Prochlorococcus marinus str. MIT 1214: one gene and its partners. The main gene of each other region encodes a partner of the protein of the gene in region 4 in a complex. Links are inferred from orthologs where the notes say so. Each region holds a gene or a part of one and is shown on either strand. Other genes may lie near its edges. The genes, in order: O5639_RS08640, nuoH, O5639_RS08715 and O5639_RS09335.

Region 1 (5,583 bases), 130 kb from region 4 along the record:
GCCTTTCTATGCTTTACCAATGGATTTTGAGTGGGTTGATATTGGTAAAGTCCCAGATTATTGGAGGGCAATAAGAAATGTTCTTAAAGGTGACGTTAGACAGGTTGAAATACCTGGAAAGCAGGTGAGGCCTGGGATCTATACTGGTTTAAATGTTGCAGCTAATTGGGATAAAATAAATGTGAAAGGACCTATATATGTTGGTGGAATGACAAGGATTGAAGATGGTGTAACTATTGTTGGTCCTTCTATGATTGGTCCGAGTTGTTGTATTTGTGAAGGTGCAACAATTGATAATTCAATAATCTTTGATTATTCACTAATTGGGCCAGGAGTACAACTGGTAGAGAAGTTAGTTTTTGGTAGATATTGTGTTGGCAAAGAAGGTGATCATTTTGATTTACAGGAAGCAGCTTTAGATTGGTTAATAACTGATGCTAGAAGACAGGACTTAGGCGAACCCTCACCTCAGCAAAAAGCAATGGCTGAATTATTAGGTACTGATCTGATTGGTTCTTCTAATTAATATTTGCTCTATCTAGAATTAGAGGTATTTCTTGTTCTGCTTTAACTGCCATAATGTGAACACCTTGAGCTATGGATAGAAATCTTTTTACTTGCTCAGCAGCAATTGAGATACCTTCATCAATAGGGTTTGATGAACTTTCAAGTCTTGAAATAATTGATTTGGGTATGCATGCTCCTGGTACTACACGATTTATGAATTGAGCATTTTTGGCAGATTTAAGCAGAAAAACCCCAGCTAAAACAGGCATTTTCATAGGATCTGTTATTTCATTGCAAAATCGTTCAAGTACTTTAGGGTCCATGACCATTTGTGTTTGAAGGAAATTTGCACCCGCTTTTTTTTTGAGTTCAATTCTTCTTCTTAAACCATCAAATCCCTTGCAATTTGGATCAGCTGCAGCTCCAGCAAACAATTGAGTTGGACCATCTGGTAAGAAATCAGATACTGGATCAATTCCTTTGTTAAGTGATGTGACTTGACTAATAAGTTCTATTGAGTTGAAGTCTTGAACTGATTTGGCTTGAGATTGGTCTCCGACTCGTACAGGATCACCAGTTAAACAGAGGATATTTTTGATTCCCAAAGCATGCGCTCCAAGTAGTTCAGCTTGTAATGCGATTCGATTCCTATCCCTACATGATAATTGCAAAACTGGTTCAAGATTTGCCTCTAAAAGCAGCTTGCATAAGGCTAGGCTGCTCATTCGCATGATTGCTCTGCTGCCATCTGTAACATTAAAACCATGCACAAGGCCTTTTAATTTCTCGGCTTTTGAGAGCGCTAAAGCTGTATCACCACCCCTAGGAGGCATGATTTCAGCAGTAATAGCTGATAAGCCAGATTCGAGACGATTTTGAAGTTTCGATTTCACATGTATTTTTTACTAGATAATTACTATCGGTGATGAAAGGCCCTAATCTAAGTAGTATTAATTAATGAGTTGTGAGTGAGGTGAATGTTTACAGGAGAGATCGCTAATTCGTCCCACATGGGACTCTCAGCTAGGGAAATGGAGATTATTGGATTAGTTGCTGATGGCCTCACTAATCAAGAGATTGCTGAAAAACTGACAATCAGCAAAAGGACTGTAGACAATCATGTTAGCAATATGTTTACAAAAACAGGTTCAAAAAACAGGGTGGCTTTATTGAACTGGGCAATGGATCATGGGAAAATTTGCAGGGATGGGTTCAATTGTTGTTCATTGCCAGATGAAACACCTTCGTAGAAGATCTAATTATTTTTGTCCTCATTTATGACTGATAAGTTCATTAGAGAAAATTCAATTGAAGATAGCTCAAATAACTTTGCATATGCAATACAAGCCTCCTTATCACTACAAGTGAAGCGAAGGACACCTTCCGTATCATAAAGACCATACAAGTTATACCTCTTGCAAAGGATGCATTGCTCGCTGGAAGTCAGTAGTTATGATTGTAAAGACAATCTAAAGGACGATTGGCCTTTTTGCTTAGGACCCTTTGATTTTGATCCGATCTTTTACAGATAATTGAGAAATAGGTGTCTTTGCAAGAGAAGCATTGCTTAATAATTTGATCCCTGTTATCTCTTGCCCACACCATGAGGGAACTTGAATTTCTTCGGATTCAGAATTCAATTCAATTTCAGCAATTTTCAAGGAAAAATTGGACTCATCAAAAAGATCAACTACCCAATTTTTCTTATTTATTTTTAACTGATAACGAGTTTTAGTAATTTTATATTTTGATAATTTTATTAATTCGATGGCATCTTTTAATGGAATTGAATATTCAAACTCGTGGTTTATTAACCCATTTAATGAAGATTTTAATGTGATGTATGCTTTTTTATTGTCTATTATTCTTACTCGAGTAGCCCATTCATCTACATTTGAATTTAAGTAGGCTTGACTAAAAGCTTCACTGAGTATGACCTGAGATTTCCAATCTTCATTTTCAACCAAGAATCTTCTTTCGATTTCTATCCCCATAATTTAGTTTTTATTCCTCTCATTAAGGCTGCTAGCCCAATGAAGTTTTTGAGTGATTGTCTTATAATAAGAAAGATTTTCATCTAAAATTATTATTGAGGTTGAATGATTAGATTTCTTTATTAAGCATGTATCATTAGCTTCGATTAGACATCCACTCGAACCATCTAACCATAACTTTATTTTTTGCTTCTTTTCTTTTATAGGTTTTATTAGTAATTGAGATTCAGGAGGAACTACAATCGGTCTACTTGCTAGGCTCATTGGACATATAGCACTTACGATTATCGCATCCAAAGAAGGGTGGATTATTGGCCCTCCTGCAGCCATGGAGTAAGCGGTAGAACCTGTTGGTGTCGAGAAGATAAGGCCATCTCCTTTGAATTGGTCAATTGCCTCACCATCAATTTCAAGTGCAAGGCTGCAAGTTGGTGCAATTTCGTCTGAGCAAGATCGTAAATATAAATCATTTAGAGCAAAAAATGATTTTTTAATTGTGCTTTCATTATTGATTTTTTCTTTAAATACAGTTGCTTCAAGCATCATTCTTTTTTGTATATTAAAACTATTATTTGAAACTCTTTCCCAAAAATTAGCTTGCTTTAAGATATGACGATCGTGTGTCAAAAAGCCTAGATTTCCTCCCACATTGAAACTTAAAATAGGTATGTTTTTGGGGGATAAAAATCTGGCAGCTCTTAAAACTGTTCCATCACCTCCTAAAACAAGAGCGATTTCCGGCAAGATATCAGATAATGAAAATAGTTGATTAACATTATTGGTTTCATTGCTTATTTCTGAAAATAAGACTTTTTTCCCATAACCTTCAATTATTTTCTTACAATTTAGGGTTTCTTGATATGCAGTATCGCTATCTGATCTATATAAGATCCAGATCAGATTTGTTGTCATTGATAATACCTACCATTTGAGTAGATTGAAACTTTCCATATCAATAGTAACTCTATTTCTATACAAAGAAAGTAGTATTGCTAGCCCAACAGCAGCCTCGGCGGCGGCTACTGTGATAACAAAAATTGAAAATACTTGTCCTCTAATTATTGATCCGTCTATATATGATGAAAAACTCATAAGATTTATATTTACTGCGTTTAACATTAATTCAATACTCATTAAAACTCGCACAGCATTTCGACTATTAATTAATCCCCAGACACCTGTACAGAAAAGAAATGCAGCGACTATAAGATAAGCTTGAAGAGGTACTGGACCAATAGAATTTTCTAACATCTTTATAAAGTAAATTTTATATAGATAATTGAATTCATTTTATACTATTTTCGGAAAGCAGAGGAAGTTTCTTATCAATTAAGGACTTTTGATTCTTTGAATCATTTATATCATCTTTTGGAATTGTGACATCTCTTCTTGCTAATACAATTGCTCCAATCATAGCCATTAATAAGAGAATCGAAGCAAGTTCAAAAGGTAACAAATAATCTGTGAATAGATGTTCACCAATTCTCTCAGTTGCCTCTTCACCAATTGAGGTTGGTCCAGGTAAGTTCCATTTAGTGGTAATGCTAACTCGCAATAATAAAATTAATAATCCACCGCAAACTCCACCAGATAACAATTTTCTAGTTTTAAGACCTTCCATTGGTTTTAACTTTTCTTTCTTATTAACCAACATAATTGCAAATAATATCAAAACATTTACAGCTCCTACATATACAAGAATTTGAGCTGCAGCGACAAAACTAGCATTTAGTAAAAGATATAAACCTGCTACAGCCATAAAGACTCCGCCTAATAAAAATGCTGAGTAAACAATATTCTTTAATAAAACAACTGCTAAGCTTCCAGAAACTATGACAGCACTAAGAATTAAAAAGCAAATTAATTCTGTTGAATAAGCGATATTCATTAATTAGTAGAATTTAATTTATTTGGAACCATATCGGATGAATTATTATTAACTTCTTCTTTTGATCTCTCTGCTTGTAGCTCTTTTATAATTTGAGTTGGAAGTTTACCTGCTCTTTTTTGGTTCGCAGGCAATTCATGAGGGTCCATTATGCCCTCGGGTAAATAAGCTAATTCTCTTAAAGGTATAACTGATGGATCTGAAGTTACACTCGTTGGTAGTCTTCCAAGAGCAACATTATCGTAGTTAAGACTATGTCTATCGAATGCAGCCAGTTCATATTCTTCTGTCATTGATAAGCAATTTGTAGGGCAATATTCAACGCAATTTCCACAAAAAATACATGCACCAAAGTCAATAGAATAATTTCTCAACTCTTTTTTCTTGGTTTCTTTATTCATTACCCAATCAACAACTGGTAGATTAATTGGGCAGACCCTTACGCAAACTTCGCAAGCGATACACTTATCAAATTCATAATGAATCCTTCCTCTGTAACGCTCAGAGGGAATTAGTTTTTCGTAAGGATATTGAACAGTTATAGGCCTTCGGCGCATGTGGTCGAAAGTGACGCCTAGCCCATCAATTAAATATTTCGCTGCACTAACAGCTTCTTTAGTGTAGTCGGCAACTTTTTCAAGGAAACCAAGCATATTAAATTTACTGCCGGCGGCCTCTATTTACATTAGTCATTATACAGTTTTTTTCAAGTAATTGTAGGTACTTTTACTTAAAAACTAGCAATTGTGTTGCTTTTCTTTTATCCGCCAAATGTCATTGGAAATGCCAATTTAAGAGAAGCAGTGACAAGTAAATTTACCAACGAAATAGGTAAAAGAAACTTCCATCCTAAATCAAGTAGTTGATCAATGCGAACTCTTGGAGTGGTCCATCTCAATAAGATTGCTAAAAAAACCAGTAAATAAGCCTTGAGGATTGTCATGACAATTCCAAGAGACGCAGCAATAATTTGAACTAATGGATTATCAATTGAAAGTCCTATCAAAGATGAAAACCAATCAATTGAGATTGGAAAACCCCATCCCCCTAAATACAGAACGGAAACAAGTAAAGCAGATAAAACAAGATTTATGTATCCAGCTAAGTAAAATAGAGCAAATTTCATACCTGCATACTCAGTTTGATAACCAGCGACAAGTTCTTCTTCTGCCTCCGGTAAATCAAAAGGTAGTC
Region 2 (5,367 bases), 130 kb from region 4 along the record:
AAACACTTTTAGTTATTCCTTGTTCTAAAAGCCAAACACCAAAATTCAGACTTCTCACACCCGCATGGCAGACGACAACAATAGGCTGATCCTTCGGTAACAGTTCACCTATTTTTGCTGACCAATTTGCAGCCTGACTCAAAGGAAGATGTAATACTGAAAATGAAAATGAAGCAATAGCAATTTCATTATCCTCCCTCACATCTACAATGAATGGTTTTTCAGAAGAATCATCTTCTAAGATTTTATTTAACTCTTTTGGAGATATATTTAAAGGAATATTCTGGTTCATATTCAAGATTGTAAGTAAATGTAAGTAAAGATTAACCTTTCTATTATCAAAGCTCAAAAAGTATACAAATGCACAAATAATAAAAAATGAAATCACGAATATCTTATTTTTTAATATCAGGAATAATAATTTTATCAATTTTCACCGGGATATTCATCTGGCGGAATAAGCCACTCAAGCAAATCCCAAAGTTCAATGAAAAATCATTCAATGCTCCGGTTTCCTCGAAATATATACCAAACAATCCTGATCTCGTTTTTCACTGGAAACTGAATCCATCTTTACTTCCAAAATACATCGAAAATTATCAATCTCAATTTAGTAAAAATATTATAAATAAAAAAATAAGTTTTATTAGAGATTCTTCTTTTAAATTAATTAGTCTTGATTTTGCAGAAGATATTTCAAAATGGGTAGGAGATTATGGGAGCTTTGCTGTATTTAATTCAAATAACCAAACTCTAAATAATTGGATTATGATTTTAGCAATAAAAGAAGATATAAATATTGAAAAAGAATTAGAATCTATTTTAGGATCAAACATTATTGATGAGAGTAATGAGCCAAGTAATAAATCAAGCGAATCAAAAACAGAAATAATTTCAAAAAAAGTTAATTCCAATAACTCAGTCTTCATTCTAAATGACAAAGATAATCTTTTAATAGCATCCAACCCAGAAATTATACAATCTTCAATAGAGAAATCAGATAGTAATATATTAAATACAAAAGAAAGGTATAAGAATATTCAATTAAAAGAGAATCTGAAAGATGGGATATTATTATTAGAAATGTCTCCAAAGAAGATATTAAATCTAATAGGTCAAGAAGAAAATTTATTTGAGATCAATCAGATAGATCATTTAATATCTTCTATCAATCTAGAGAAAAATATACTAAATATTGAAGGAATACTATCTTATGATGTTAAAACTAAAATGCCTGTTAAAGATATTAACTATAATTTAGTTGACATAAAAAATGAATCTGAATTGTCTGAAGATTTAATATTAATTGATAATCCCAAGCAGTATTTCAGCAAAGATGCTGGCCATCCATATCAAAATCTTATAGCATCTCTTATCAAGGAATCAACAACATTTGATTATTCTAACCTTTTTAAAATAATTCTTGAAAACTCTAAAGGAAATTTAATTTGGATAAATGATAAAGACTGGTTGGTTTTAACTAGGAAATCTGATACGAGCAAAACAGAGATAAGTGATGTTCTTAAAAAAGATAAATTTTCCAGTTCAAATCTAGATTTCAAAAACAGGAAGCTAGAGATCTGGTCAAAAATCAGTACAGATGAAAATGAAAGATATGCGCTAAAAGAAAACATTGAGGCAATTGTTGAAGAAGATGAAGAGACTTACATTTGGAGTCAAAACTTATCTTCTATTTCAAATTTTGAAAATATTAATTACTTACAATATTATTCAGCTAATGAACAGAAGATAGATGAAGCTAATGATTTTAATGATGTCCTGAGAATACATTTAGGAGAAGAAAAAACTAATACAGTTTTAAACAATTTTTATCCATATATCTTATTCAAAACTATGCTAGGAAATCAGCTAACGTCCCCTAAAAATATTGATATCTCAATTGCAGTCCCTACAATTAATTATTCAGACTTCATTAAAGTTGAAATCAACTTGAAAACAAGTTAATAATAAGTTTTAAGTGCTATATTCTACATATAGTTTAATTCTATACAATAAAGTTCAAGTTGAAAATTATTTTTTCGAATTGAACAGAAAATTATTTTGCAGGAGCTAAAGCCATAGATAACGAACAAAAGACAACTAATGTGGTTCTAAAGCCAGGCCTGGAAGGGGTTCCAGTAACCAATTCAGGGATATGCGAGATCAATGGGACAGAGGGAAGGCTGAACTACAGAGGTTATCCAATATCTGAGCTAGCCCAAAAAAGTAGTTTTTTAGAAACTGCATTTCTCTTGATATGGGGAGAACTTCCCACTGAAAATGAGCTTCAGAAATTTGAAAAAGATGTTCAAATGCATAGAAGAGTGAGCTTTCGAATTAGAGATATGCTCAAGTGTTTTCCAGAATCAGGACATCCTATGGATGCTCTGCAAGCAAGTGCTGCATCTCTAGGCCTCTTCTATTCACGTAGAGCAATTGATAATCCAAAATATATCTACGACGCAGTAGTTAGGTTAATTGCAAAAATTCCAACTATGGTTGCCGCTTTCGAGCAAATAAGAAAAGGAGATGATCCAATTCAACCTCAGGATGATTTACCTTATTCTTCCAATTTCCTTTATATGCTAACTGAGAGGGAGCCAAATCCTCTTGCAGCAAGAGTGTTTGACAGATGCTTAATTCTCCACGCCGAACACAGTCTCAATGCAAGTACGTTTAGCGCAAGAGTAACTGCTAGCACACTAACTGATCCTTATGCTGTCGTAGCTTCTGCCGTTGGGACATTGGCAGGTCCTCTTCATGGAGGGGCCAATGAAGATGTTATAGCAATGCTAGAAGAAATTGGAAGACCTGATAAAGCCTCTTCATTCCTCAATGATGCAATTGCAAAAAAAAGAAAAATCATGGGCTTTGGGCACAGGGAGTATCGCGTCAAAGACCCTAGAGCAACAATATTACAAGCCTTCGCAGAAGAACTTTTCTCAGAATTTGGTAAAGATGAAATGTATGAAGTAGCTAAAGCACTTGAAGAAGAGGCTATTTCTAAATTAGGGCCAAAAGGTATATTCCCAAATGTTGACTTTTATTCTGGACTTGTTTATCGAAAGCTTGGTATTCCTCGAGACTTGTTTACACCCGTTTTTGCGATTTCCAGAGTTGCTGGTTGGTTGGCTCACTGGAGAGAACAACTTGGAGCAAATAGAATTTTCAGACCATCACAAATTTATGAAGGAGCAAAAATCAGAAATTGGCAGCCTCTTGAGAGCAGATAATTTGGAATTTATTTTTTTCGACTATAAAATTAATTCAAAATTACACTAATCTTGTTAATAGATTAAATCTCAGAAGTGAATTCAGGTATAGACCTTGAAATGAGTTTTACCCAAGGTATTCAGAAACTTGGTTTATCTCATGAATTAGCACATCTTTTATGGATACCACTTCCAATGCTTTTGGTATTGGTGTCAGCTGTCGTTGGTGTATTAGTAACAGTTTGGCTTGAAAGAAAAATTTCTGCAGCAGCTCAACAGAGAATTGGTCCTGAATACGCAGGTGCACTTGGTATTCTTCAGCCAATGGCAGACGGTTTGAAACTTTTAGTAAAAGAAGACATTATCCCGGCAAGGGCAGACAGTGTTCTTTTTACAGTTGGTCCAATACTAGTTTTAGTTCCGGTAATTTTATCTTGGTTAATTGTTCCTTTTGGTCAAAATCTTTTAATTAGCAATGTAGGCATAGGAATCTTTTTGTGGATTGCCCTAAGTAGTATTCAACCTATTGGTCTTCTGATGAGTGGCTACTCTTCTAACAATAAATATTCTTTGCTAGGAGGACTTAGAGCTGCCGCTCAATCAATTAGTTATGAAATTCCACTAGCGCTAGCGGTTTTGGCAATAGTTATGATGAGCAATTCATTAAGTACTATTGATATAGTTGATCAACAAAATACTGCTGGTTTTCTTAGCTGGAATATATGGCGACAACCTGTAGGTTTTATTATTTTTTGGATCTGTGCATTAGCTGAATGCGAGAGACTACCTTTTGATTTACCGGAGGCAGAAGAAGAACTTGTCGCTGGTTATCAAACTGAGTATGCAGGTATGAAATTTGCTCTATTTTACTTAGCTGGATACATAAATCTTGTTTTATCTGCTTTACTTGTTTCCGTTCTGTATTTAGGGGGATGGGGTTTTCCAATCTCAATTGATTGGTTTTCATCTTTGATAGGACTTTCAATTGATAATCCATTAGTTCAAATTATTGCTGCGTCTCTTGGAATTGTCATGACAATCCTCAAGGCTTATTTACTGGTTTTTTTAGCAATCTTATTGAGATGGACCACTCCAAGAGTTCGCATTGATCAACTACTTGATTTAGGATGGAAGTTTCTTTTACCTATTTCGTTGGTAAATTTACTTGTCACTGCTTCTCTTAAATTGGCATTTCCAATGACATTTGGCGGATAAAAGAAAAGCAACACAATTGCTAGTTTTTAAGTAAAAGTACCTACAATTACTTGAAAAAAACTGTATAATGACTAATGTAAATAGAGGCCGCCGGCAGTAAATTTAATATGCTTGGTTTCCTTGAAAAAGTTGCCGACTACACTAAAGAAGCTGTTAGTGCAGCGAAATATTTAATTGATGGGCTAGGCGTCACTTTCGACCACATGCGCCGAAGGCCTATAACTGTTCAATATCCTTACGAAAAACTAATTCCCTCTGAGCGTTACAGAGGAAGGATTCATTATGAATTTGATAAGTGTATCGCTTGCGAAGTTTGCGTAAGGGTCTGCCCAATTAATCTACCAGTTGTTGATTGGGTAATGAATAAAGAAACCAAGAAAAAAGAGTTGAGAAATTATTCTATTGACTTTGGTGCATGTATTTTTTGTGGAAATTGCGTTGAATATTGCCCTACAAATTGCTTATCAATGACAGAAGAATATGAACTGGCTGCATTCGATAGACATAGTCTTAACTACGATAATGTTGCTCTTGGAAGACTACCAACGAGTGTAACTTCAGATCCATCAGTTATACCTTTAAGAGAATTAGCTTATTTACCCGAGGGCATAATGGACCCTCATGAATTGCCTGCGAACCAAAAAAGAGCAGGTAAACTTCCAACTCAAATTATAAAAGAGCTACAAGCAGAGAGATCAAAAGAAGAAGTTAATAATAATTCATCCGATATGGTTCCAAATAAATTAAATTCTACTAATTAATGAATATCGCTTATTCAACAGAATTAATTTGCTTTTTAATTCTTAGTGCTGTCATAGTTTCTGGAAGCTTAGCAGTTGTTTTATTAAAGAATATTGTTTACTCAGCATTTTTATTAGGCGGAGTCTTTATGGCTGTAGCAGGTTTATATCTTTTACTAAATGCTAGTTTTGTCGCTGCA
Region 3 (5,365 bases), 120 kb from region 4 along the record:
CTAGGGAATAGCGGCAATATTCGTCTGGGGCAATTCATCTGTTTTCTAATTGCCTCTATCTTGATTTTGCTTTGGGAGAATCTTACCAATGATCTTTTTGACGATGAAACTGGAGTTGACAAATACAAATTCCACTCTGTAGTAGCTTTAACAGGTAATAAAACCACTGTAAGTCGAGTTGCATATTTTTCTCTTTTATTGGGTTTATTTATCATATTTATCCTTGCTCTAAAAAGTAAAATAACAGTACTTTTTTTGGTCTTACTTTGTTGTTTCCTTGGATATTTATATCAAGGGCCACCATTTAGGCTGGGATATAAGGGGTTGGGAGAACCCCTCTGCTGGATTGCCTTTGGCCCGCTTGCTACAGCTGCGGCACTAATTGTTGTTTCTCCAAAATCCAATTTTCATACCATCCCCTGGGGAACAGCACTGATGGTTGGAGCAGGTCCAGCAATGGCGACCACTTTAGTTCTATTCTGTTCGCATTTTCATCAAATCAATCAAGATGCTGCTGTCGGTAAAAAATCACCCTTAGTTATTTTAGGCACTCATCGAGCGGCAGAATTTTTACCGTGGTTCGTTGGTCTAATATTTTTATTAGAATTACTACCTGTACTACTTGGAATATGGCCAATAACGACTCTTTTATGTTTAATTAGCCTTCCTTCAGGCATAGATCTTATTAAATTAATTAAAAGACATCACAACCAACCTGAGCGTATTAAAAACAGTAAGTTTTTAGCTTTACGCTTTCAGACAATTAATGGTTTATGCTTGAGTATAGGTTTTGCTATATCCTCATTTTTTTATAATTAATTTTTGATTTTATTGAATCATGAAATTAATAATTAATATCAAGCCATTTTCATTTCAACTAACAAGAAAGTTAATAACCTCGCAAGGAATTATTCATAACAAGGTAGGTTTATTGTTGCAAATAAAAGACTCAAATGGAAATTACGGATGGGGGGAAGTTTCACCTATTGAGAAAAAGGAATTACAAAAGAGTATCGAAAGTCTTAATTTTATTGGGAAACAAACTACAAAAGATTCAATAGAAAATTATTTATTTGAATTGCCAGGAGCACTTGCTTTCGGATTAGGATCCTGCTTAGCCGATTTAGAAAATCTCACTCAAAGGAAGTTAAATCTTGAAGGTTTTGACGTCGCAAAATCAGCTTATCTTTTACCTACAGATATTGATCCATTAGAGTCAATACGTAAATATATAGATGAATCAAATGAGAAGAAAAGTTCTTGTACAATAAAATGGAAAGTATCTCACCTAGAAAATAACTTTAAGGAAGAAAAAACATTACAAAAAATCTTAGACATTTTACCAAATAATTTTAAACTTAGAATTGATCCAAATGGAGGTTGGAGTCGCCAAAAAGCACAAGAATGGATTAACGAACTCAAAAACGAACCTCGTTTGGAATGGATTGAACAGCCACTCCCATCAAAAGATATTGAAGGTTTATTTTCATTGGCCACTCAAATTCCAATCGCACTAGATGAATCTTTGGTTGAATTTCCATATTTACGAAAAACATGGAAAAGTTGGAAAATACGTCGCCCTGCATTAGATGGTGATCCGAGATTACTGTTAAAAGAAATAGAACAAGAAGATAGTCAAACAGTCATAAGCACAGCTTTTGAAACTGGTATTGGGAGAAGGTGGGTTAATCACCTCGCTGCCAGACAAGTCAAAGGGGGAAATCCTTGTGCACCTGGACTTGCACCTGGATGGTGCCCAAAAGGCCCACTCTTCAACAACAATCCGAAATTAGTCTGGGAAGCCGTATGACCAAAATTGCAGTTGTAGAATGTATTCCTGAAAAAAACCTGGACTGTTCAAAAGAAATTTTAAAGAATTTTGAAAAGCATAACTGGGTATATCTAGCGCCTCCAAAAGATCAAACGAAAATCCCCACATCGTCAACCTTACCTGAAGGAGAAGGAATAATCATTTCAAGCGGGGGCAGCCTTGGAGGGCCAAATCTTTGTTTACAATCACTTAAAAATCTCACGAATTCGGCTTTATCAACCGGAAAGTGGTTAAAGAATCATGGCCTTAAGCCAAATGAATGCATCATTCTCAATTCACTACCTTTACATCATATAAGTGGTTTCATGCCATGGTGGAGACATCAGACTTGGGAATCTGGGTATTACTGGATTTCAAATTCTATAATGCATAAACCTTTTCAACTTAAGCAATTTAGTGAAGCATTAACTAATAAACATAGACGTCCATTAATTACATCCCTAGTTCCAACTCAATTATTATCTTTGATAGATAATACTGATGGTTTAAAATGGCTTCAATCCCTTGCTGTGATATGGGTTGGAGGAGCTTCCATCCCTATAGACCTTGCTGAAAAAGCACGCAGAAAGTCTATTAATTTAGCTCCTTGTTATGGGGCCACCGAAACAGTAGCAATGGTGACTTGTCTTAGTCCTAAAGACTTTTTAAATGGAAGTAATAGTGTTGGGTTCCCTCTCGAAGATGTTGAGATAGAGATCAACAAAAGAAATTCACTTAAGATTAAAACCAGTAGGATTGCAACTTCAAAATGGAAGAATAATAAATTCGAATCAATTAAAGACTCAAATGGATGGTGGGAAGCAGGCGATCTAGCACAATACATCACTCTCGACAATAGAAAAGCAATACAAATCCTAGGTAGAAGAGATTCAGCTATAAATTCGGGCGGTGAAACGATTTTTCCAGAAGATATCGAAATGGAATTAATGAAAATAATCTCAAAAAATCAAATCCCAATTCAAGATATTTTTGTACTAGGAGTTAGTGACAAGAAATGGGGACAACGTTTAGTTGCCTTAACAAAATTCAAAGAGAAAGAACTCAATAGATATCCAATCATTTCACTTCTGAATGATCTCATTGAAGACTGGCAACCATCCAAAAAACCACTGAACTGGTACGATTGTCCAAAACTTTCAAGAAATATCAATAAAAAATGGGAAATAAAAAAATGGCAAGATTGGATAGCCTTTAATAGACCTATTAACTAAAAATTCGAACTAGATTCATGAAGCCACAAATTTATTTGTTTAGATAATGCACATTTTTTTCTAGTAATTGGATTTATCGATACATGTTTTATATTTATCGTACCGATTTGCTCTTCATTCTTTTTAAATTCAAATCGAAGTACAAATGAAGAATCATTTATCTTCTCTGTTTCAAGTTCAATATTTATAGTATCTCCAACATAAAGTGGTTGAAAATAATTTGCTTCACAATGAACAACTGGTAAAGCTACATCTAGTTGGCTTGTATTGATTTCGTTTGTAGGAAAAATATCTTTCAAAGCTATTCCATATTTTTCTAAACTTTCTTCCCAAGTTTCATGACACCATCTAAATAATTCAAGAAAGTGAACCACACCTGCAGCATCTGTTTCACCAAAACGAACTGTTCGTTTCAAACATAACCATTCTCTAGGATTACGCTTGTCCAAAAACCTATCTATCAACAGAACCCATAATCACATCAATCGAACCTAAGATTGCCATTATATCAGCGACCTTGGCTCCCTTAAGTATGTGAGGAAGTATCTGCAAATTATTTGAGTCAGCTGCTCTAATTTTAAACCGCCAAGGGGTTACATCATTATTACCTTGAATAAATACTCCTATCTCTCCTTTTCCAGACTCAAGGCGTGTATATAATTCACCATTAGGAATCTTAAAAGTCGGTGCAACTTTCTTGGCTACATATTGATAATCAAAGCCCGATAAATCACCTTTTTTCCCCTCAACTGTTCTTTGTGCCTCAAGATTCTCTGTTGGCCCCCCAGGAATCATCTCACAAGCTTGTCGTAATATTTTTAATGACTGTCTCATTTCTTCAATACGAACTCTATATCTTGCATAACAATCACCCTCTTTCTCCCATGCAATATCCCATTCAAAATCGTCATAGCATTCATAATGATCTACCTTTCTCAAATCCCACGGGACACCTGCCGCCCTAAGCATTGGGCCAGAAAGACTCCAGTTAATCGCTTGCTCTTTTCCTATAACTCCTAAACCTTCTATACGTCTACGAAAAATAGGATTATTAGTAATCAATTTTTCATACTCATCAATTTTTGGACCAAACCAGTCACAAAAATCTTTGCATTTTTCTAACCAACCCCAAGGCAAATCACATGCAACGCCGCCAATACGGAAATAATTATTATTAATCAATCTCTGACCAGTTGCAGCCTCCCATAAATCGTAAATCATCTCTCTTTCTCTAAAAATATAAAAGAAAGGAGTTTGAGCTCCGACATCAGCCAAAAATGGACCTAACCATAGCAAATGGTTAGCGATCCTATTTAACTCAAGCATTATCGCTCTGATATAACTTGCTCTCTTGGGTACCTTTATATTTGCTAAACGCTCAGGGGCATTAACAACAATGGCTTCATAAAACATACCAGCCGCATAATCCATGCGACTCACGTAAGGAACAAACATAACGTTTGTTCTATTCTCAGCAATTTTCTCCATCCCTCGATGCAAGTAACCAATAACTGGTTCACAATCAACAACATCCTCTCCATCAAGGGTTACTACTAATCGCAATACCCCATGCATTGATGGATGATGTGGCCCAAAGTTGACCACCATTGGCTCAGTACGCGTTTCAAGCTGCGTCATTGGGCCCAACCAAAGCAATGTCTAGATACTAGTAAAAACTTATGAAAGAAGGGCCAATTAGTTCAAGTTCTAACTTTAATCATATCCCTGTAATGGGGAAAGAAATAATTCGCTCATTAAAGGAATTACCAAGTGAATTAACAAAAAAAGGATTAATTATTGATGCAACCATTGGAGGCGGGGGACATTCCGCTCAAATACTCGAAAATTTCCCTGGAATCAAAATTATTGGGCTGGATCAAGACCCAATGGCTATAAAAGCAGCATCAAAAAAATTAATTAAATTCGGAACAAGAATAGAAATAATCTCTACAAACTTCGCAGACTTTTCACATCACGAACAAGCCATTTGTGTCCTAGCGGATCTTGGAGTTAGTAGTCATCAACTTGATGAGCCTTCACGAGGTTTTAGCTTTCGTTTAAATGGTCCAATAGATATGCGTATGAATCCCAAAGAGGGTTCAAGTGCAGCCGAACTTATTGAAACTCTCTCTGAGCAAAATCTAGCTGATTTAATATATGAATTAGGCGAAGAAAAACGATCTAGGCGTATTGCAAGAAAAATAAAAAATGATCTAGCTGAAAATGGACCATACTCTGGAACTCAAGACCTTTCTTATGCAATTGCAGGATGCTTCCCCCCCAAGCAAAGACATGGTCGAATTCATCCCTCAACAAGAACTTT
Region 4 (5,539 bases):
ATTTCTGGACCAATAGTTTTTTTGATAGGAATATCTCTTTTAATTTGGGGGCAAGGAAGAAGTTTTGAATCTATTAAGCAGGCTTTAGGCTCAAAAAAAGATACTTTTTTGGTTGATGCGTTAAGAGCTAAACAAAGATTAAATAGGGGGCCAACTATTGTTGCTATTGGCGGTGGTACAGGTTTATCTTCATTGTTAAAAGGCTTAAAAAGATATAGCAGCCGTATTACAGCAATAGTGACTGTTGCAGATGATGGAGGAAGTAGTGGAGTGCTTAGGAGGGAGCTGGGTGTTCAGCCTCCAGGAGATATAAGAAATTGTTTAGCAGCTTTAGCAACGGAAGAGCCTCTTATAAAAGGTCTTTTTCAGTATCGCTTTCCTTCGGGCAGTGGTCTTGAAGGCCATAGTTTTGGGAATCTTTTCTTATCTGCCTTAACTGCGATAACTGGAAGTTTAGAGACTGCAATTACTGCTTCAAGTCGTGTTCTTTCTGTTCAGGGTCAAGTTGTACCAGCTACTAATGTAGACGTTCGATTGTGGGCAGAACTTGAAAATGGTGACCGAATTGATGGTGAATCCGCTATTGGAAAAGCTCGCTTACCAATAATCAGAATTGGTTGTTATCCTTCAGCGCCCCCAGCTTTGCCAAGAGCTCTGGAAGCCATCAGAAATGCTGAAATTATTTTGATAGGTCCAGGAAGTCTTTATACTTCAATCCTTCCAAATCTTCTTGTCCCTGAAATAGTCGAAGCGATTGAGAGGAGCAAAGTCCCAAAATTGTATATATGTAATTTGATGACTCAACCAGGAGAAACTGATGGACTTGATGTTACTGGTCATGTGAGGGCTATAGAAGCTCAATTGGCATCAAGAGGAATTACAAAGAAAATATTTAATTCAATCCTTGCTCAAGATGAGTTAGAACCATCCCCATTGGTTGATTACTACAAATCAAAAGGTGCTGAACCAGTCAAATGCAATAAAATAGATCTTCTGTCGAAGGGTTATAAGGTGTATCTAGCTTCTCTTCAGGGTTCAAAGGCTACTCCAACTTTGAGACATGATCCTAGGAGTCTCGCTTTAGCAATAATGAGGTTTTATAGAAGATATAAAAAAAGTAAATAAATCAGTATGCATCTTGCATTTCATAAAAATCTGGCTGAATATAGTCTTTTCTAAGTGGCCATCCTTTCCAATCTTCAGGCATCAAAAGCCTTTTTGGATGCGGATGACCTTTAAATTTAACACCATACATATCAAATGTTTCTCGTTCTTGCCAATCGGCACCTCTGTAAAGGCCATACAAGCTAGGAATAGTTAAGTCCCCATCTCTAGATAGGAATACTTTTAGTCTTACTTCGCGGGGTGCAATATCTTTTTTTATTTCACTAATTTCTATTAGATTATAAAAACAAACAATATTTAAACCAGGGCCCTCATCATATCCACCTTGGCATTGAAGATAATTAAATCCATCATTTTTTAAAGCTTCAACTATTGGCAATAGATTGCTTGGCATGATTTTTATAACTTCAACACCTAGGTGGTCTTCTGGAAGAGGAAGGTTCTCAAATCCTTTGTTTGAAAGCCAATCACTTATTGGAGCTGAGGTTTTTTCTTCAACCACTATTTCTGATTCATTTTTCATAGTTTTTTAATAAGAGATTTTCAATCGCTTGAAAGTTCCTCAGATATTTTTTGGATTTCTTTTAACGATTGATCAAACTCTTCTGATAAGGAGGGATTTAAAGCAATTAATTGTGTTTTCGCTTTTAGGTATTTTCCATTTACTTTTGACTCAGATCTGTTCATTTTATGAGGGATAGTTAAATACCTATGAGTTTGAGTAATCTTTGATCTCTCTGAAATTGATTCGTTGGCAACTTTTTTTCTTAATTTAATTACAGCATCAAAGATTGCTTCTGGTCTTGGAGGACATCCAGGAAGGTAGAGGTCAACAGGAATTAATTTGTCCACACCTCTAACTGCAGTAGTTGAATCTGCGCTGAACATGCCACCAGTAATAGTGCAAGCTCCCATTGCAATTACATATTTTGGATCTGGCATTTGTTCATAAAGCCTTACAAGAGCAGGTGCCATTTTCATTGTGACAGTGCCAGCCACTATAAGTAGATCTGCTTGTCTAGGAGAACTTCTTGGGACTAATCCAAATCTGTCAAAATCAAATCGAGATCCAATTAGAGCTGCAAATTCAATAAAACAACAAGCAGTCCCATAAAGAAGAGGCCATAGACTGCTTAATCTTGCCCAATTGTGAAGATCTTCAAGGCTAGTTAGGATTATATTTTCGCTTAGATCATTAGTGACTGTGGGAGCCCCTACGGGGGCGCAGGAAGCTTCTCTCAGGTTTCTTACTGCTTCAGAAGAAGGAGTTTTTTTCAAGGGATTTAACTCCATTCAAGGGCACCTTTTCTCCATGCATATGCTAAAGCCACAACAAGTATTGTGATAAAAACAAGTGCTTCTATAAATGCTAGTAACCCAAGTTTGTGAAATGCAACTGCCCATGGGTAAAGGAACACCGTCTCTACATCAAATATAACGAAAACAAGTGCAAACATGTAGTAACGAATATTAAATTGGATCCATGCCCCTCCTATGGGCTCCATGCCTGATTCATATGTAAGTTGCCTCTCTCCTGCTTTGCTTTTAGGAGCTATTAGCTTATTGGTTGTGAGAGCAAGAATGGGAACTGCTCCAGAAATAAGAAGAAATCCTAAAAAATACTCATAACCCTGAAGGGAAAACATGAATGAATTACTGATTTCAATATCATTCTGACAGTCATTTCCTAGATTAGTGCCATAGAGTTGTTATATGTGAAAGTGAAAACTGTGAGTGAAGACACCAAAACTAATTCAAACTCTTTTGAGGATTTGAATTCTGATGAAAAACAAAATCAAGTTGTTTCATTTGAACCAAAAAATTCAATTGATGACTTTGATCCAAAATTTAATCGATTTGAGTGCATGAGCTGTGGTTTTATTTATGACCCTGTTGAAGGTATAAAAAAGCTAAAAATTGAACCAGGAACGTCATTCTTAGACATAGATAGAGAGAATTTTAGATGTCCAGTCTGTCGGGTAGGATTTAGTGGATACAAGGATATTGGACCCAAGTCAAAGCCTAGTGGATTTGAAGAAAACCTTACTTATGGCTTTGGATTTAATAAACTTCCTTCAGGCCAGAAAAACGTTCTTATTTTTGGAAGTCTGGCTTTAGCAGCTGCCTGTTTTCTCTCTCTTTATTCTTTGAAATGAAACGCCTGTTTTCAAACTTCATTAATTTGACTCTTGTCTTGATAGTTGGAGTTGCTCTTAGTGGATGTACTGTTAGCAATGCTTCAATAGGATCATCAAGTCCCTGGTCCTTAGTTGATCTAGACACTGAAGCAAATCCATTAGATGTTGACTTTGTAGATGACAAAAATGGATTCTTGGTTGGCACAAATAGGTTGATCCTAGAAACAAATGATGGAGGGATTACCTGGAAAGAAAGAAATTTGGACATTCCAAGCGAAGGGAACTTTCGTTTAATTAGTATTGATTTCAAAGGGCAAGAAGGGTGGATAGCAGGCCAACCAGGATTGATTCTTCATTCATCTGATGGAGGAAAAAATTGGACTCGTCTAGACCTTGGAAATAATTTGCCAGGTGATCCATACTTGATAACAACAATTGATACTGATACTGCTGAATTAGCCACTACCGCTGGAGCAATTTATAAAACTACTGATGCAGGAACTAACTGGGAAGCAATAGTTTTGGATACATCTGGTTCTGGAGGTATAAGAGAATTAAGACGAACAAATAAAGGTGGTTATATAAGTGTTAGTAGCCTTGGTAACTTTTTCTCAGTTCTAAGCCCAGGAGAGGAGTCATGGAGCCCTCATCAAAGAGCAAGTAGCAAGAGAGTTCAAAGTGTTGGTGAGCAGCCAAATGGGGATTTATGGATGCTTTCTAGAGGGGCTGAAATCAGATTTAATGCAGATCCTGCTGATATCGACTCTTGGTCTAAGCCCATCATCCCAATCGTAAACGGTTATAACTATCAAGATCTTGTTTGGGATCCATCTAAGTCCATTTGGGCCGCTGGAGGAAACGGAACTTTATTGGTGAGTAATGATGATGGAAAAACTTGGAAAAAAGACCCTGTGGGTGAATCTGTTCCAACAAATTTCATCAGAATTTTATTTGTGGACGATTCTAATATTGACAGCCCTAAGGGATTTGTATTTGGAGAAAGGGGGAATTTATTGCGATGGCAGGGGTGAAATCATAAATTTTTGATGATTTCCATGACTCTGTGTAACCACCTTGCAACAGATATCCTTTCTTTTGGTTTCGCTTGATAAGATCACTGAGCTGATTAAGTGAGGCTATGGCTGCCGGCTCTACCGGGGAACGCCCGTTTTTTGAGATCATTACTAGTGTCCGCTATTGGATTATCCATGCAGTGGCACTTCCTGCGATCTTCGTGGCAGGATTTTTATTTGTGTCTTCTGGGCTTGCCTACGACGCTTTTGGAACTCCTAGACCAGATACGTATTTTCAGGCTGGAGAAAGCAAAGCTCCTGTTGTTGTTCAGCGCTTTGATTCCAAGGCTGAACTGGACACGCGTCTGAAATAACCAAATTTCATCTGATTGCTTTATTATCCATGCAAGTCAATCCAAATCCAAATAAAGTTCCGGTTGAATTAAACCGAACAAGTCTTTATCTTGGACTCTTACTTGTTTTTGTAATGGGAATTCTTTTTTCCAGTTACTTCTTTAACTAAATCTCTTTATCATGAGCAAATTAAAAGGACCTGATGGACGAGCAGGAGATCGTCTTTCAAATGGTATGCCTGCAGTCTCCTGGGAAAGACGGTGGACAGAGGGAGCACTGCCTTTATGGTTAGTAGCTACTGCAGGTGGCACTGCTGTTATTTTTGTTCTTGGTATTTTCTTTTACGGTTCATACACTGGTATTGGTAACGCTGGTTAGTTTTAACTAGAAAAATACTATTTATTTGAAATAACTTAAAAACCAACAGTCATTTATTGTCTGTTGGTTTTTTTAAAGCCAGTATTTATCTGTAAATAGTTTGATCTTGGCTCTAGTTTTATCTGATACATGCTCTTTTGGAGTAACCAGTGCATTTTTTAATGCATTATGAAAAGAGCTTGAAGGCCTTAATGATGAGATTCTTTTAGCGGCAGCAGAGATTATTGATTTTGCAAAATTTGCATTTTCCTGGAGATTCTCAATGACCATCTCGACAGATACATTGTCGCAATTTTGATTCCAACAATCATAATCAGTAACCATGGATAGGCTTGAGTAAGCGATTTCGGCTTCTTTTGCCAATCTAGCTTCTGTATGGTTTGTCATCCCTATTATTGAGCATCCCCAATCTCTATATAAATTTGATTCTGCTCTTGTTGAAAATGCGGGCCCTTCCATAGCAAGATATGTCCCTCCAACATGCATTTGTTTTGCTTTAGTTAGAATTTTTTCTATTTCTTGCGAAAGTAT

The links.
Region 1: the proteins of O5639_RS09335 (region 4) and O5639_RS08640 are in contact, whole or in part, in a cryo-EM structure (PDB 7NYH), measured with the Escherichia coli proteins. The link is inferred for Prochlorococcus marinus str. MIT 1214 from one-to-one orthologs.
Region 2: the proteins of O5639_RS09335 (region 4) and nuoH are in contact, whole or in part, in a cryo-EM structure (PDB 6KHJ), measured with the Thermosynechococcus vestitus proteins. The link is inferred for Prochlorococcus marinus str. MIT 1214 from one-to-one orthologs. Residues at the interface, in WP_126986108.1 of Thermosynechococcus vestitus: Gly6, Tyr7, Glu8, Tyr9, Phe10, Gly12, Phe13, Leu14, Ile16, Cys17, Ser18, Pro21, Ala24, Leu25, Ala27, Ser28, Leu31, Arg32, Pro33, Ser35, Arg40, Leu41, Thr42, Thr43, Tyr44, Glu45, Ile51, Gly53, Ala54, Trp55; in WP_126985484.1 of Thermosynechococcus vestitus: Gln8, Lys26, Trp29, Leu30, Pro33, Met34, Met37, Leu38, Leu83, Ile84, Phe85, Lys86, Glu87, Asp88, Val89, Leu90, Pro91, Ala92, Thr100, Ala104, Val107, Ile108, Phe111, Leu112, Tyr114, Ile115, Ile125, Ser126, Leu128, Phe133.
Region 3: the proteins of O5639_RS09335 (region 4) and O5639_RS08715 are in contact, whole or in part, in a cryo-EM structure (PDB 6ZJN), measured with the Thermus thermophilus proteins. The link is inferred for Prochlorococcus marinus str. MIT 1214 from one-to-one orthologs. Residues at the interface, in WP_096411116.1 of Thermus thermophilus: Glu45, Ser46, Asn48, Pro50, Ala51, Gly52, Glu53; in WP_223903221.1 of Thermus thermophilus: Met26, Thr27, Asn29, Gly31, Pro32, His34.

Annotation. Positions count from the first base shown.
Region 1 is NZ_CP114777.1:1,564,591-1,570,173, forward strand. The notes cover bases 2,589-5,583. They hold O5639_RS08640 (NADH-quinone oxidoreductase subunit J), read right to left. Parts: upstream 4,390-5,583; coding sequence 3,787-4,389; downstream 2,589-3,786. Other genes in these bases: O5639_RS08630 (NAD(+) kinase), read right to left, coding at 2,589-3,413; nuoK (NADH-quinone oxidoreductase subunit NuoK), read right to left, coding at 3,423-3,752; ndhI (NAD(P)H-quinone oxidoreductase subunit I), read right to left, coding at 4,389-5,042; nuoH (NADH-quinone oxidoreductase subunit NuoH), read right to left, coding at 5,150-5,583. Also shown: O5639_RS08610 (nucleotidyltransferase family protein), read left to right, coding at 1-526; O5639_RS08615 (methylenetetrahydrofolate reductase), read right to left, coding at 519-1,400; O5639_RS08620 (helix-turn-helix domain-containing protein), read left to right, coding at 1,485-1,757; O5639_RS08625 (CYTH domain-containing protein), read right to left, coding at 2,001-2,501; more of O5639_RS08630, read right to left, coding at 2,505-2,588. UniProt on the Escherichia coli protein: NDH-1 shuttles electrons from NADH, via FMN and iron-sulfur (Fe-S) centers, to quinones in the respiratory chain. The immediate electron acceptor for the enzyme in this species is believed to be ubiquinone.
Region 2 is NZ_CP114777.1:1,568,800-1,574,166, reverse strand. Bases 2,589-5,367 are described here. They hold nuoH (NADH-quinone oxidoreductase subunit NuoH), read left to right. Parts: upstream 2,589-3,308; coding sequence 3,309-4,427; downstream 4,428-5,367. Other genes in these bases: O5639_RS08640 (NADH-quinone oxidoreductase subunit J), read left to right, coding at 5,188-5,367; ndhI (NAD(P)H-quinone oxidoreductase subunit I), read left to right, coding at 4,535-5,188; O5639_RS08655 (citrate synthase), read left to right, coding at 2,589-3,233. In the rest of the region: O5639_RS08665 (rhodanese-like domain-containing protein), read right to left, coding at 1-292; O5639_RS08660 (DUF3352 domain-containing protein), read left to right, coding at 379-1,965; more of O5639_RS08655, read left to right, coding at 2,106-2,588. UniProt on the Escherichia coli protein: NDH-1 shuttles electrons from NADH, via FMN and iron-sulfur (Fe-S) centers, to quinones in the respiratory chain. The immediate electron acceptor for the enzyme in this species is believed to be ubiquinone.
Region 3 is NZ_CP114777.1:1,581,348-1,586,712, reverse strand. What follows is about bases 2,589-5,365. They hold O5639_RS08715 (NAD(P)H-quinone oxidoreductase subunit H), read right to left. Parts: upstream 4,681-5,365; coding sequence 3,496-4,680; downstream 2,589-3,495. Other genes in these bases: rsmH (16S rRNA (cytosine(1402)-N(4))-methyltransferase RsmH), read left to right, coding at 4,722-5,365; O5639_RS08720 (acyl-CoA thioesterase), read right to left, coding at 3,039-3,491; O5639_RS08725 (AMP-binding protein), read left to right, coding at 2,589-3,042. Outside these bases: menA (2-carboxy-1,4-naphthoquinone phytyltransferase), read left to right, coding at 1-819; menC (o-succinylbenzoate synthase), read left to right, coding at 839-1,810; more of O5639_RS08725, read left to right, coding at 1,807-2,588.
Region 4 is NZ_CP114777.1:1,698,707-1,704,245, forward strand. Bases 1,091-4,041 are described here. They hold O5639_RS09335 (NAD(P)H-quinone oxidoreductase subunit 3), read right to left. Parts: upstream 2,772-4,041; coding sequence 2,409-2,771; downstream 1,091-2,408. Other genes in these bases: O5639_RS09320 (gluconeogenesis factor YvcK family protein), read left to right, coding at 1,091-1,125; O5639_RS09325 (NAD(P)H-quinone oxidoreductase subunit J), read right to left, coding at 1,127-1,648; nuoB (NADH-quinone oxidoreductase subunit NuoB), read right to left, coding at 1,669-2,418; O5639_RS09340 (rubredoxin), read left to right, coding at 2,856-3,281; O5639_RS09345 (photosynthesis system II assembly factor Ycf48), read left to right, coding at 3,278-4,041. In the rest of the region: more of O5639_RS09320, read left to right, coding at 1-1,090; more of O5639_RS09345, read left to right, coding at 4,042-4,294; psbE (cytochrome b559 subunit alpha), read left to right, coding at 4,402-4,650; O5639_RS09355 (photosystem II reaction center protein L), read left to right, coding at 4,680-4,799; O5639_RS09360 (photosystem II reaction center protein J), read left to right, coding at 4,811-5,008; mtnP (S-methyl-5'-thioadenosine phosphorylase), read right to left, coding at 5,081-5,539. UniProt on the Escherichia coli protein: NDH-1 shuttles electrons from NADH, via FMN and iron-sulfur (Fe-S) centers, to quinones in the respiratory chain. The immediate electron acceptor for the enzyme in this species is believed to be ubiquinone.